3 regions of the Paeniglutamicibacter kerguelensis genome follow, and region 1 is predicted to be linked to each of the others. Evidence: riboswitches for the same ligand, from Rfam matches in the RefSeq annotation. Region 1 holds a riboswitch; each other region holds the start of a gene.

The links. A riboswitch is a leader RNA that binds a small molecule or an ion and turns the genes downstream of it on or off. The one in region 1 is predicted to bind thiamine pyrophosphate.
Region 2: linked by a shared signal. The riboswitch ahead of thiC (phosphomethylpyrimidine synthase ThiC) and the one ahead of thiM (hydroxyethylthiazole kinase) in region 1 are both predicted to bind thiamine pyrophosphate.
Region 3: linked by a shared signal. The riboswitch ahead of JOF47_RS13320 (ECF transporter S component) and the one ahead of thiM (hydroxyethylthiazole kinase) in region 1 are both predicted to bind thiamine pyrophosphate.

The regions. Positions count from the first base shown of each region.
Region 1 is NZ_JAGIOF010000001.1:4,135,428-4,138,693, reverse strand. It holds gene JOF47_RS18805 (aldehyde dehydrogenase family protein) at 1-1,363, opposite strand, end outside; TPP riboswitch at 1,485-1,586, shown strand; gene thiM (hydroxyethylthiazole kinase) at 1,578-2,396, shown strand; gene thiE (thiamine phosphate synthase) at 2,396-3,055, shown strand; gene thiD (bifunctional hydroxymethylpyrimidine kinase/phosphomethylpyrimidine kinase) at 3,052-3,266, shown strand, end outside.
Region 2 is NZ_JAGIOF010000001.1:1,335,198-1,338,463, forward strand. It holds gene JOF47_RS05985 (ankyrin repeat domain-containing protein) at 1-129, opposite strand, end outside; gene thiC (phosphomethylpyrimidine synthase ThiC) at 230-2,032, opposite strand; TPP riboswitch at 2,027-2,134, opposite strand; gene rplS (50S ribosomal protein L19) at 2,645-3,004, shown strand; gene lepB (signal peptidase I) at 3,058-3,266, shown strand, end outside.
Region 3 is NZ_JAGIOF010000001.1:2,894,352-2,897,617, forward strand. It holds gene JOF47_RS22360 (ATP-binding cassette domain-containing protein) at 1-1,410, opposite strand, end outside; gene JOF47_RS13320 (ECF transporter S component) at 1,426-2,061, opposite strand; TPP riboswitch at 2,115-2,236, opposite strand; gene JOF47_RS13325 (DUF4235 domain-containing protein) at 2,317-2,568, shown strand; gene mnhG (monovalent cation/H(+) antiporter subunit G) at 2,636-3,043, opposite strand; gene JOF47_RS13335 (MrpF/PhaF family protein) at 3,043-3,266, opposite strand, start outside.

The sequences.
Region 1 (3,266 bases):
TCTGCGAGAGGCGCTCGAAACCGTGGCGGCCGTGGTAGGAACCCATGCCGGAGGCCCCGACCCCGCCGAAGGGAAGCCCCGGCACGGCAACGTGCAGGTTCGGGGCGTTGTGCACGATCGCACCGGCACGCACCTGGTCGCCGAAGGACGACTGCAGGCGCGGGTTTTCGCTGAACAGATAGGCGGCCAGCGGGTTGGGGCGCGAGTTGATGAAACGCACCGCCGCGTCGAAGCTGTCGACCTTGAGGATCGGCAGGATCGGCCCGAAGATTTCCTCCTGCATGAGCGGGGAGTCCGGATCGACGTTGATCATCACCGTGGGTTCGATCTTGAGCGTCGCCTCGTCGTATCCGCCGCCGATCACCACCTCCCCGTGCTCCAGGTAGGAGACGAGCCTGTTGAAGTGCGCCCGGTTGACGATCCGCCCGTAGTCGCGGCTGTGCATCGGGGACTTGCCGTAGAACCCGGTGATGGCCTTGGCGAGCTGCTTTTCCAGGGGCTCGGCCGCGTTCCCGACGGCCAACACGTAGTCGGGTGCCACGCAGGTCTGGCCCGCGTTCATGAACTTCCCGTAGGCCAGGCGCCTGGCCACGGCCGCGTGGGAACCGTCCATCACCACGGCCGGGGACTTGCCGCCCAGTTCCAGGGTGACCGGCGTCAGGTGTTCGGCCGCTGCGCGCGCCACGATCCGCCCGACTTTTTCCCCTCCGGTGTAGAAAATGTGGTCGAAATGCTGCTCCAGGAGGACCTTGCTGGTGCCGGCGCCGCCCTGGATCACTGCGTAGGCACGCTGGTCCAGGAACTGCGGGAGCAGCTTCCCCAGCGCGATCGACGTGGCGGGGGCCAATTCGGAGGGCTTGAGCACCGCCACGTTGCCCGCGGCGATGGCCGCAACCAGCGGGGCGAGCATCAGCTGCAGCGGGTAGTTCCACGGGCCGATGACCAGCACCACGCCCAGCGGCTGCGGTTCGATCTTGGCCGCCGCGGGATGCAACGCCAGCGGGATCTTCACGGCCTTGGATTCCATCCACTCCGAAAGGTGCAGCTGGGCGTGGTCGATCTCGGCGCGCACCATGTCGATTTCGGTAAGCTTCGCCTCGACGGCGCTCTTGCCCAGGTCATCGGCCAGCGCATCGATGAAGTCCTGCTGGTGCGCATCCAGCATGCGTTCCAGGGCCTTGAGCTGCGATGCCCTGAAGCGCCGCGGGTGCGCCAAACGCGTGGCCACCACATCGTGCATGGCGTCAACGATTTCGATGATTTTTGCCGGATCCTCCGCGACGACCCGGGGTAGCTCAAGCTCGTTCAACGCCGCGCTCTCGAGGGGAGCCACGGGTTCGGAATTGGAAGGAAAAATGCCCATACCCAGAGCCTACGGCGAGGCCAGCCGCTCCGACAGTGTGCCGCGCCCGGCGTGCCGTACCCTAATCGCCGGCGGAAGAAATGTAGTTGCACTGCAGGCCCGGTCGTGGGATAGGCTCGCGCTTAGTGACACGGGGTGTTGGGCGCATGGGCGCCCAACTGAGATAAGACCCGTCGCACCTGATCTAGTTCGTACTAGCGGAGGGATGTTGCTAATGGAATCCATTGCGCCTTCATTTGTTGTAAGCCCCGGCGAGTTGGCCGACTGCGTGTCGGCCCTGCGCGCCTCCACCCCCCTGATCCAGTGCATCAGCAACAGCGTGGTCACCAATTTCACGGCCAATGTGCTGCTGGCCGCCGGCGCCTCGCCGGCCATGGCCGACCTGCCCGGGGAGGCCGGCGATTTTGCCGCGATTGCCTCCGGAACCCTCATCAACCTGGGCACCCCCTACGCCGAACAGCGTGCCGGTGCCCTTGAGGCCGTCACTGCGGCCAACGCCGCGGGCACGCCATGGGTACTGGACCCGGTTGCCGTGGGGTCCCTGCGGGTCCGCACCGAGCTGGCCTTCGAGCTGCGCGGTCTGAACCCGACAGCCATCCGCGGCAACGCCTCCGAAATCATGGTGCTTGCGGAGTCCGGCAACGGCGGCCGCGGGGTCGAGTCCACGGATTCGGTGGAATCCGCCGCATCCCATGCCCGGTCCCTGGCCTTGCTCACCGGTGCCGTCGTTGCGGTTTCCGGCCCGCGGGACCTGGTGACCGACGGCACGCGGACCGTGCTGGTGCACGGCGGCAGCAGCCTGTTGACGCGTGTGACCGGCGGCGGATGCGCCCTCGGGGCAATCTGCGCGGCATTCCTTGCGGTCCACGACGACCCGCTGGTCGCGACAGTCGCGGCACATGCGTTCTACTCGGCCGCCGCCGAACGCGCTGAACTTCTCAGCAACGGGCCCGGCACCTTCGCCGTGAACTTCCTCGACGCGCTGGCCCTGGTCGGCCCGCAGGAACTCAAGGAAAAGGCGGTGCTTTCCTGATGCGGGAACTCAGCGTCTACCTGGTTGCCGATTCGGCCTCGACCGCCGGCCGGCCCCTGGATGAAATCATTGCGGCCGCGGTTGCCGGCGGAGTCAAGACGGTCCAGCTGCGATGCAAGGACATGCCGGCGGCCCAGTTCCTGGAGGTGGTCCGCAAGTCCTCCGTCCACACCGCCGGACGCGCCGACCTGCTGGTCAACGACCGCGTCGACGTGTACCTGGCGGCCCGAGCCGCGGGCGCCAGCGTGCAGGGTGTGCACATCGGCCAGTCCGACATCCCCGCCGAACTGGTCCGCGCGCTGATCGGCCCCGACGCGGTGCTGGGCCTGAGCGCCTCCAAGGATGCGCAGATCGCCGCCGCCAACGAACTCAACGCCCGCTTCCCCGGCACCATCGACTACCTGGGCGTCGGGGCGGTCCATGCAACCCCCACCAAGAAGGACCATCCCGAACCGCTCGGCCATGCGGGCCTGGCCCGGGCCGTCGGCCAGAGCACGCTGCCGTGTGTGGCCATCGGCGGCCTCTCAATGGCCGACGTCGACGGCATCGTCGCCAGCGGGGCGGCCGGCATGGCCGTGGTCCGCGCGATTTGCGCGGCGGAGGACCCGCAGGCCGCCAGCAGCGAACTGCTCGGCGCCTGGGAAGGTGCGACCCGATGAGCCAAGACATCAAGAACATCCTGTCCATTGCGGGTTCCGACCCCTCCGGCGGCGCCGGCATCCAGGCTGACCTGAAATCGATTGCCGCCTGCGGCGGCTACGGAATGGCCGTCGTCAGCGCGCTCACGGCCCAGAACACCCACGGGGTGCGGGCCGTCCACGTGCCGCCGGCGCCATTCCTGAACGAACAACTGCTTGCGGTGTCCGACGA
Region 2 (3,266 bases), 2.8 Mb from region 1:
TGCGGACCCGCGCACTGGCGAGGGGGTCTCCGGGGTCCCGGTCCCCGGGGTGCTGCAGGCGCTCACCGCCAGCAGTGCTGCAAACAAGGAACCAGTGATCAGGGCGCGTACCGGGCGTGGAAGGGGCATGGCCCCATCCTAATTCCGGATCCCGGGCATGGTCGAGGCCAGGGGCGCCCCGGGTTCCCGCGCCGGTCTTCTGCGCGGGAACCCGGGAGGGCGGGCCGTCCTAGACCCTGGCCGGAACCTCCAGCTCGGGCAGGTAGACCTTGCCGCCGGCGGCGAGGAACTCCCGGCTCTTTTCGCGCATGCCGTCGTACATCCCGGCGATGGCGGCCTGCGAATCCGCCGACCCGTACTCGTCCCTGATGTCCTGGCTGATGCGCATCGAGCAGAACTTCGGGCCGCACATGGAGCAGAAGTGCGCGGTCTTGGCCGGTTCGGCCGGCAGCGTCTCGTCGTGGAAGGACTCCGCGGTGACCGGATCCAGCGACAGGGCGAACTGGTCGCGCCAGCGGAACTCGAAGCGCGCTTTGGACAGCGCATCGTCCCGCTCGGAAGCGCCCGGATGCCCCTTGGCCAGGTCCGCGGCGTGCGCGGCGATCTTGTAGGTGATGACCCCGGTCTTCACGTCGTCCTTGTTCGGCAGGCCCAGGTGTTCCTTGGGGGTCACGTAGCAGAGCATCGCGGTGCCGTAGCGGGCGATCTCCGTGGCGCCGATCGCGCTGGTGATGTGGTCGTAGCCCGGTGCGATGTCGGTGACCAGCGGGCCCAGCGTGTAGAAGGGCGCGCCCTGACACAGTTCCTGCTGCCGCTCGACGTTTTCCCGCACCAGATGGAACGGGATGTGCCCGGGCCCCTCGACCATGACCTGCACGTCGTATTCCCACGCCCGCGCCGTCAGCTCCGCCAGGGTGTCCAGCTCGGCGAATTGCGCGGCGTCGTTGGCATCGGCAATCGAGCCGGGGCGCAGCCCGTCGCCCAGGGAGAACGCCACGTCGTATTGCGCGAAGATCTCGCACAGTTCGTCGAAGTGCGTGTACAGGAAGTTCTCCTGGTGGTGCGCCAGGCACCAGCCGGCCATGATGGCCCCTCCGCGCGAGACGATGCCCGTCACCCGGTTGGCCGTCAGCGGCACGTAGCGCAGCAACACCCCGGCATGGATGGTCATGTAGTCGACGCCCTGCTCGCACTGCTCGATCACGGTGTCGCGGAAAATTTCCCAGGTCAGCGCGTTGGCCTCGCCGTTGACCTTTTCCAGCGCCTGGTAGATCGGTACGGTGCCGATGGGGACCGGGGCGTTGCGGATGAGCCATTCGCGGGTGGTGTGGATGTCGTCGCCCGTGGACAGGTCCATGACGGTGTCGGCGCCCCACTGGGTGGCCCATTGCAGCTTGTCCACTTCCTCGGCGATGGAACTTGTCACCGCGGAGTTGCCGATGTTGGCGTTGATCTTCACCAGGAACGCCTTGCCGATGACCATGGGCTCGGACTCGGGGTGGTTGATGTTGGCGGGGATGATCGCCCGGCCCGCGGCGACCTCGCTGCGCACCAGCTCCACGTCGCAGTTCTCACGCAGGGCAACGAAGCGCATTTCCGGGGTGGTGATGCCCCGGCGGGCGTAGTGCATCTGGGTCACCCGCTTCCCGGCGCCCGAGCGCCGCGGTTTGGGCCTGGCCCCCTTCCATTCGGCCGAGGCGGCTCCCCGGCGCATCGCCGACTTGCCGTCGTCGAGCAGGTTGCGTTCCCGGCCCGCATAAGTCTCGGTGTCCGAGCGTTCCGCGATCCACTGTGCGCGGAACGGAGGCAACCCCACGACCGGGTCGCTGCCCGGCCCCGCGGTGCGGTACACCCGCAGCGGGTCGTTGGGCTGCCCGTTGGGGGAGGGTTCCAACGCGATCTCGGTCACCGGGACCCGGATCCCTGATCCGGCATCCTCGAGGTAGGCCAGTGAATGGGACCTCAGGGACTGGGTTTCGGTTGCCGCGGGGGCGTCTTGGGCAGGGGTGGTCGTTGTTTCGATGGTGCTCAAGGAGTACTCACTTCCTTCGCCGGCATTACCCGGACAGGTTCGACGGTCGCAAGCTGCGTCAGCTCGATCTCAGCCCCTGCAAGGGCTCCCGTGTGGTCGTAAGTGAAGCTACAGCACATTCCGCCGAAGGGTCAAATGTAACGTTGGACACTCGCGGTGCGGGTTCCCGGCTGGCAAGCCCGGGGCGGCTTGCACTTCGTTGGGGGCGGAAAACGGCCCGGCTGCCGCTTGCGGCCCATGCCCGGTGGGCCGCGGCCGACTGCCCGCAAACGGCCGGCCGCGACACGTGGCGCGGGCTTGGTTTTTGCCGATCCGCTGCGGGCTTGGGTGACATGTTCGATGCCGAAATGCATTGGCAGGTGTCCAGCCGATGGTCCGGACTTCGCCGCATGGCCGGGAGTGTGGCAAAATAGATTCTTGGGTCTACTGGGTTCTGCTCCTGCCGCAGGGGGAACGAATCAACAGTTGAACCGCCGAGGATCCGCAAACGGGTCCCGGTACCAAGCTTCGGAACACCACATCTTTCCGCCAAAGCGTTTTTGCGCGTCGGGGAAAATAAGTGTCCCGTGTCTAAGGTGGGTGACCTGCGGCGTCTGCCTAGGAGATGCATTCATGCATATTCTCGACTCTGTCGATGCAGCCTCGCTGCGCACCGATGTTCCGGCCTTCCGCGCCGGTGACACCGTCAAGGTTCACGTAAACATCATCGAAGGCAAGAACTCCCGTGTCCAGGTCTTCCAGGGCTTCGTCCTTGGTCGCCAGGGCGATGGCGTTCGCGAAACCTTCACCGTTCGCAAGGTCTCCTTCGGCGTCGGCGTAGAGCGTACCTTCCCGGTACACTCCCCGGTCCTCGAAAAGATCGAACTGGTAACCCGCGGCGACGTTCGCCGTGCGAAGCTGTTCTACATGCGCGATCGCCACGGCAAGGCTGCGAAGATCCGCGAAAAGCGCGACTTCCGCACCGCCAAGTAGCAAGAAAAGCGAGTACCTTCGTTTCCGCCTTCGTGCGGTCACGGGGATCCATCGTGGATCAACCTACAGAATCGGATAGTTTTTCCGCTTCAGCAAAGCGCCGGTCCCGTTCGCGGGGCTGGCGCTTTGCCGTTGGCGCCCTCATGGCCGCGGCCGTGATCACCTTGGTGATCCGTGCGACGGTCGTTGATTTCTTCTACATCGGTTCCGCCTCCATGGAATCGACGTTGAACCCCGGCGACGGGCTCCTGGTGAACCGCCT
Region 3 (3,266 bases), 1.2 Mb from region 1:
TGTGTTTGCGTCCTGGCCGAAGGTCGGCTCGTCGAGGATCAGGATCGCCGGGCTGGAGGCCAGGACCGTGGCCACCGACAACCGCCGTTTTTCCCCGCCCGAAAGGGTGAACGGGTTGGCTTCGGCCAGGTGTTCGAGCCGGAGCCGCAGCAAGAGTTCATCGACCCGTTGCTCGATGGACTCGGCGTCGAAGAGCGGTTCCTTGGTCCCGGGTTTCACGGCAAGCCGTGGACCGAAGGCCAGTTCCTCGCGGACCGTGGCGGCCACGAACTGGTGCTCCGGCTCCTGGAAGACCGAACCGATGCGGCCGACCAGCTCGGTTGCACGCCAATTGTAGGGGCGTGCTTCGGTGCCGTCGGCGAGCTCCCCGGTGGCCATCAGGCTGCCCGAGGCCTGGGGCAGGAGCCCGCCCAGGGTCAGCGCAAACGTCGACTTGCCAGCCCCGTTGGCCCCGCGGATGCACCAGGAGTTGCCGCCGGTGATTCGGAGGTCCAGGTTGCCGGCGGCAACCGTTCCGCCCTTTTTCCGGGTGACCGACAGGTCCTTGGCCTCCAGCAAAACGGGGCCGTTCTCCGGGACCGGATCGATGGCCTCGATCGTGGGCGAGTACCCGGGCACCCAGACGCCCGCCGAGATGAGTTCATCGCGCACCTGGCCCGGCGCAAAGAGCAGCTCGGGGCTCCCGTCATGCGCCACTCCTCCTCCGGGTTCCAGCACGATGACCCTGTCCATGTACGGTGCCCAGGCGTCGAGGCGGTGTTCGACGATCAGCAGCGTTGCCCCGGTGGAGTCCAGAGCCTTGATGACCGCATCGCGGACCTCAAGGACCCCGGCCGGGTCAAGGTTTGCCGTGGGTTCGTCAAGCAGCACAAGGCCCGGTCCCATGGCAAGGATTCCGGCAAGCGCCAGGCGTTGTTTTTGCCCGCCCGAAAGTGCGCCCGTCGGGTGGTCCAGCGGGACATCCAGGCCGACCGCGTCGAGCGCCTCGACAACCCGCCGCTGGATCTCTGCCGGCGGCACCGACAGGTTCTCGGCTCCAAAGGCCACGTCGTCACCGACCCTGGCCTGGACCACTTGGGTTTCGGGGTCTTGTTGCATGAGCCCCACCATGCCGCGGCCCTCGGACGCTGGTTGGCCATCGAGCAGGAGTTCCCCGGAGGAGTATGCTTCGTCGTCTTCGTGAAGGACCCCGGCCAGGGCATAGAGGAGCGTGGACTTGCCGGCACCGGAAGCGCCGGCCAACAGCACGCGTTGCCCCGCGTGAATTTCCAGGTCGAGTCCCCACAGGGCCGGGTTGCTCCGGTCTGCGTGGCGCCACCCCCAGTCCTTGGCGGTGACCGACACGGCCGCAGCATGCTTGTTCGGCAGCGGGGTGCCGGATCCGTGGCGCAGCGTTGAAGGGGTGTTCATGGATTCGGGACCTTCCTAGCCGAACGTTGGTTCGGTTGCCGCCTTGCGGCTGGCCAAGGCGCCCAGCGCACCGGTCTTGGCCAGGGCACGGGTGGCGTAGAAGGACAGCAGGCCTGCAATGACCATGCCGGAGATGGTCATGAAGGCAACGTACGTCAGCTGCATGGCCATGGTGTATTCGGGGAACCAGCGGAAGATAAAGGCGTCGTTGATGCCGCCGAACAGGCCCGCCATGGCGCCGGCCAGCAGTGCCACGGGCAGGTTCCAGCGGCGGTAGCGGAACGCGGCAAAGACGGCTTCGGCGCCCAGGCCCTGGACCAGTCCGGAAGCCAATACCGTCAAGCCGAATTCGGAACCCAGCAGCGCGCTCACCATTGCGGCGACAAGTTCGCAGAAGAGTGCGGCTCCGGGTTTGCGGATAATGAGTGCACCCAGTACCGCGGGGAACAGCCACATGCCCGCCAGCAGTGCGGAGGACGGCGGGAAGGCCAGGAACAAGACGTCGAATACGTGGTGGGTGTTGTTCCAGGCCCAGAAGATGACGCCCGAGGAAACTGCGATGACCGCGGCAATGACAATGTCGACGACACGCCAGGCGTTGGTCTTGGGTGCTGTGGTGTTTCGGCCGTTGCGGCCTTCGATGGTGCTCATGATGGTGATCCTCCTTGGATACAAGGAGGGGAGGGAATGCGATTTCTCAGCGCACCCCTGAGAACTCGACTTCCTTCGCCGGTACTAGCCGGGGCAGGTTCGAGGGTCTGCGGCTTTCCGCACTCTCAGCGCCTTGGCACGGACTAAACCGTGCGGCGCTCCCCTGTCGTGATTGTTTCAGTCCTGCCATGCTACCGCAGGCTATGCTGGGGAAGGTACCGTTGCCGCAACACATTGGGAGCACTCGTGAACCGCATGATGAAACTTCTTGGCCCCTTGATCTCCATCGCCGCAGGATTCGTCGGCGGGAAGATCGTCGACAAGCTGTGGGTCGGGTTTACCGGCCAGCAGCCTCCAAAGCACGGAAACAAGGAAGCCCAAGCGGAAGCCACAATGCGCCAGGCAATCGCGTTTGCCCTGCTTTCGGCCATCACCGCGGCGCTGATCCAGGTGCTCACCGACCGCGGCACACAGAAGGCAATTGCGAAGTTCACCAAGAGCTCGTAACTTAGTGACTTCTAGGACCCGAAGATTCTTCTTCGGGTCCTTTTCGTTGTGTCCCCGTCGGCGGACGCTAATCCATGAAGTCGGTGCGGTCCGAACCCGGATGCCCACCGCGCTCTTGGCTTTCGCGTTTTCCTGCCGCATCAACGACCTTGGCCAGCTCGTCGGTGACCAGAGTGTCGCGCTTGAGGTGGCGGGTGCGGTAGCCGGCGCGGCCAACCATGTGGGCCGAGACCGGCGCGGTGAGCAGCTGGACGATCCAGGCCAACAGCAACACCGGGACAACCGCCCAGCTGCGAAGCTCCAGGCCCAGCGCGGAAAGCAACAGGAACAGGCCCAACACCTGGGGCTTGGTCGCCGCGTGCATGCGTGAAAGCAGGTCCGGGAAGCGGAGCATGCCGATGCCCGCGGCGAGGGACATGAGGCAGCCCAAGATCATGAAAACGCCGGCAACAATGTCGATGATCGTGTCGTTCATCAGGCGTTCCTCCGGTCCGTGACATAGCGGGAAACCGTGACCGAGCCAATGAACCCCACGAGGCAGGCCAGGACCACGAACACGAGGTTGTTGGTGTGCTTGTTCACCGTCATCTCAAGGCACAGCGCCGCCGAAACGATCAGCAGCAACACATCGGTGGCGATGACCCGCTCGAGGATCGAGGGTCCCTTGACCAGGCGGATGATGGCCAGGAAGGCGGATA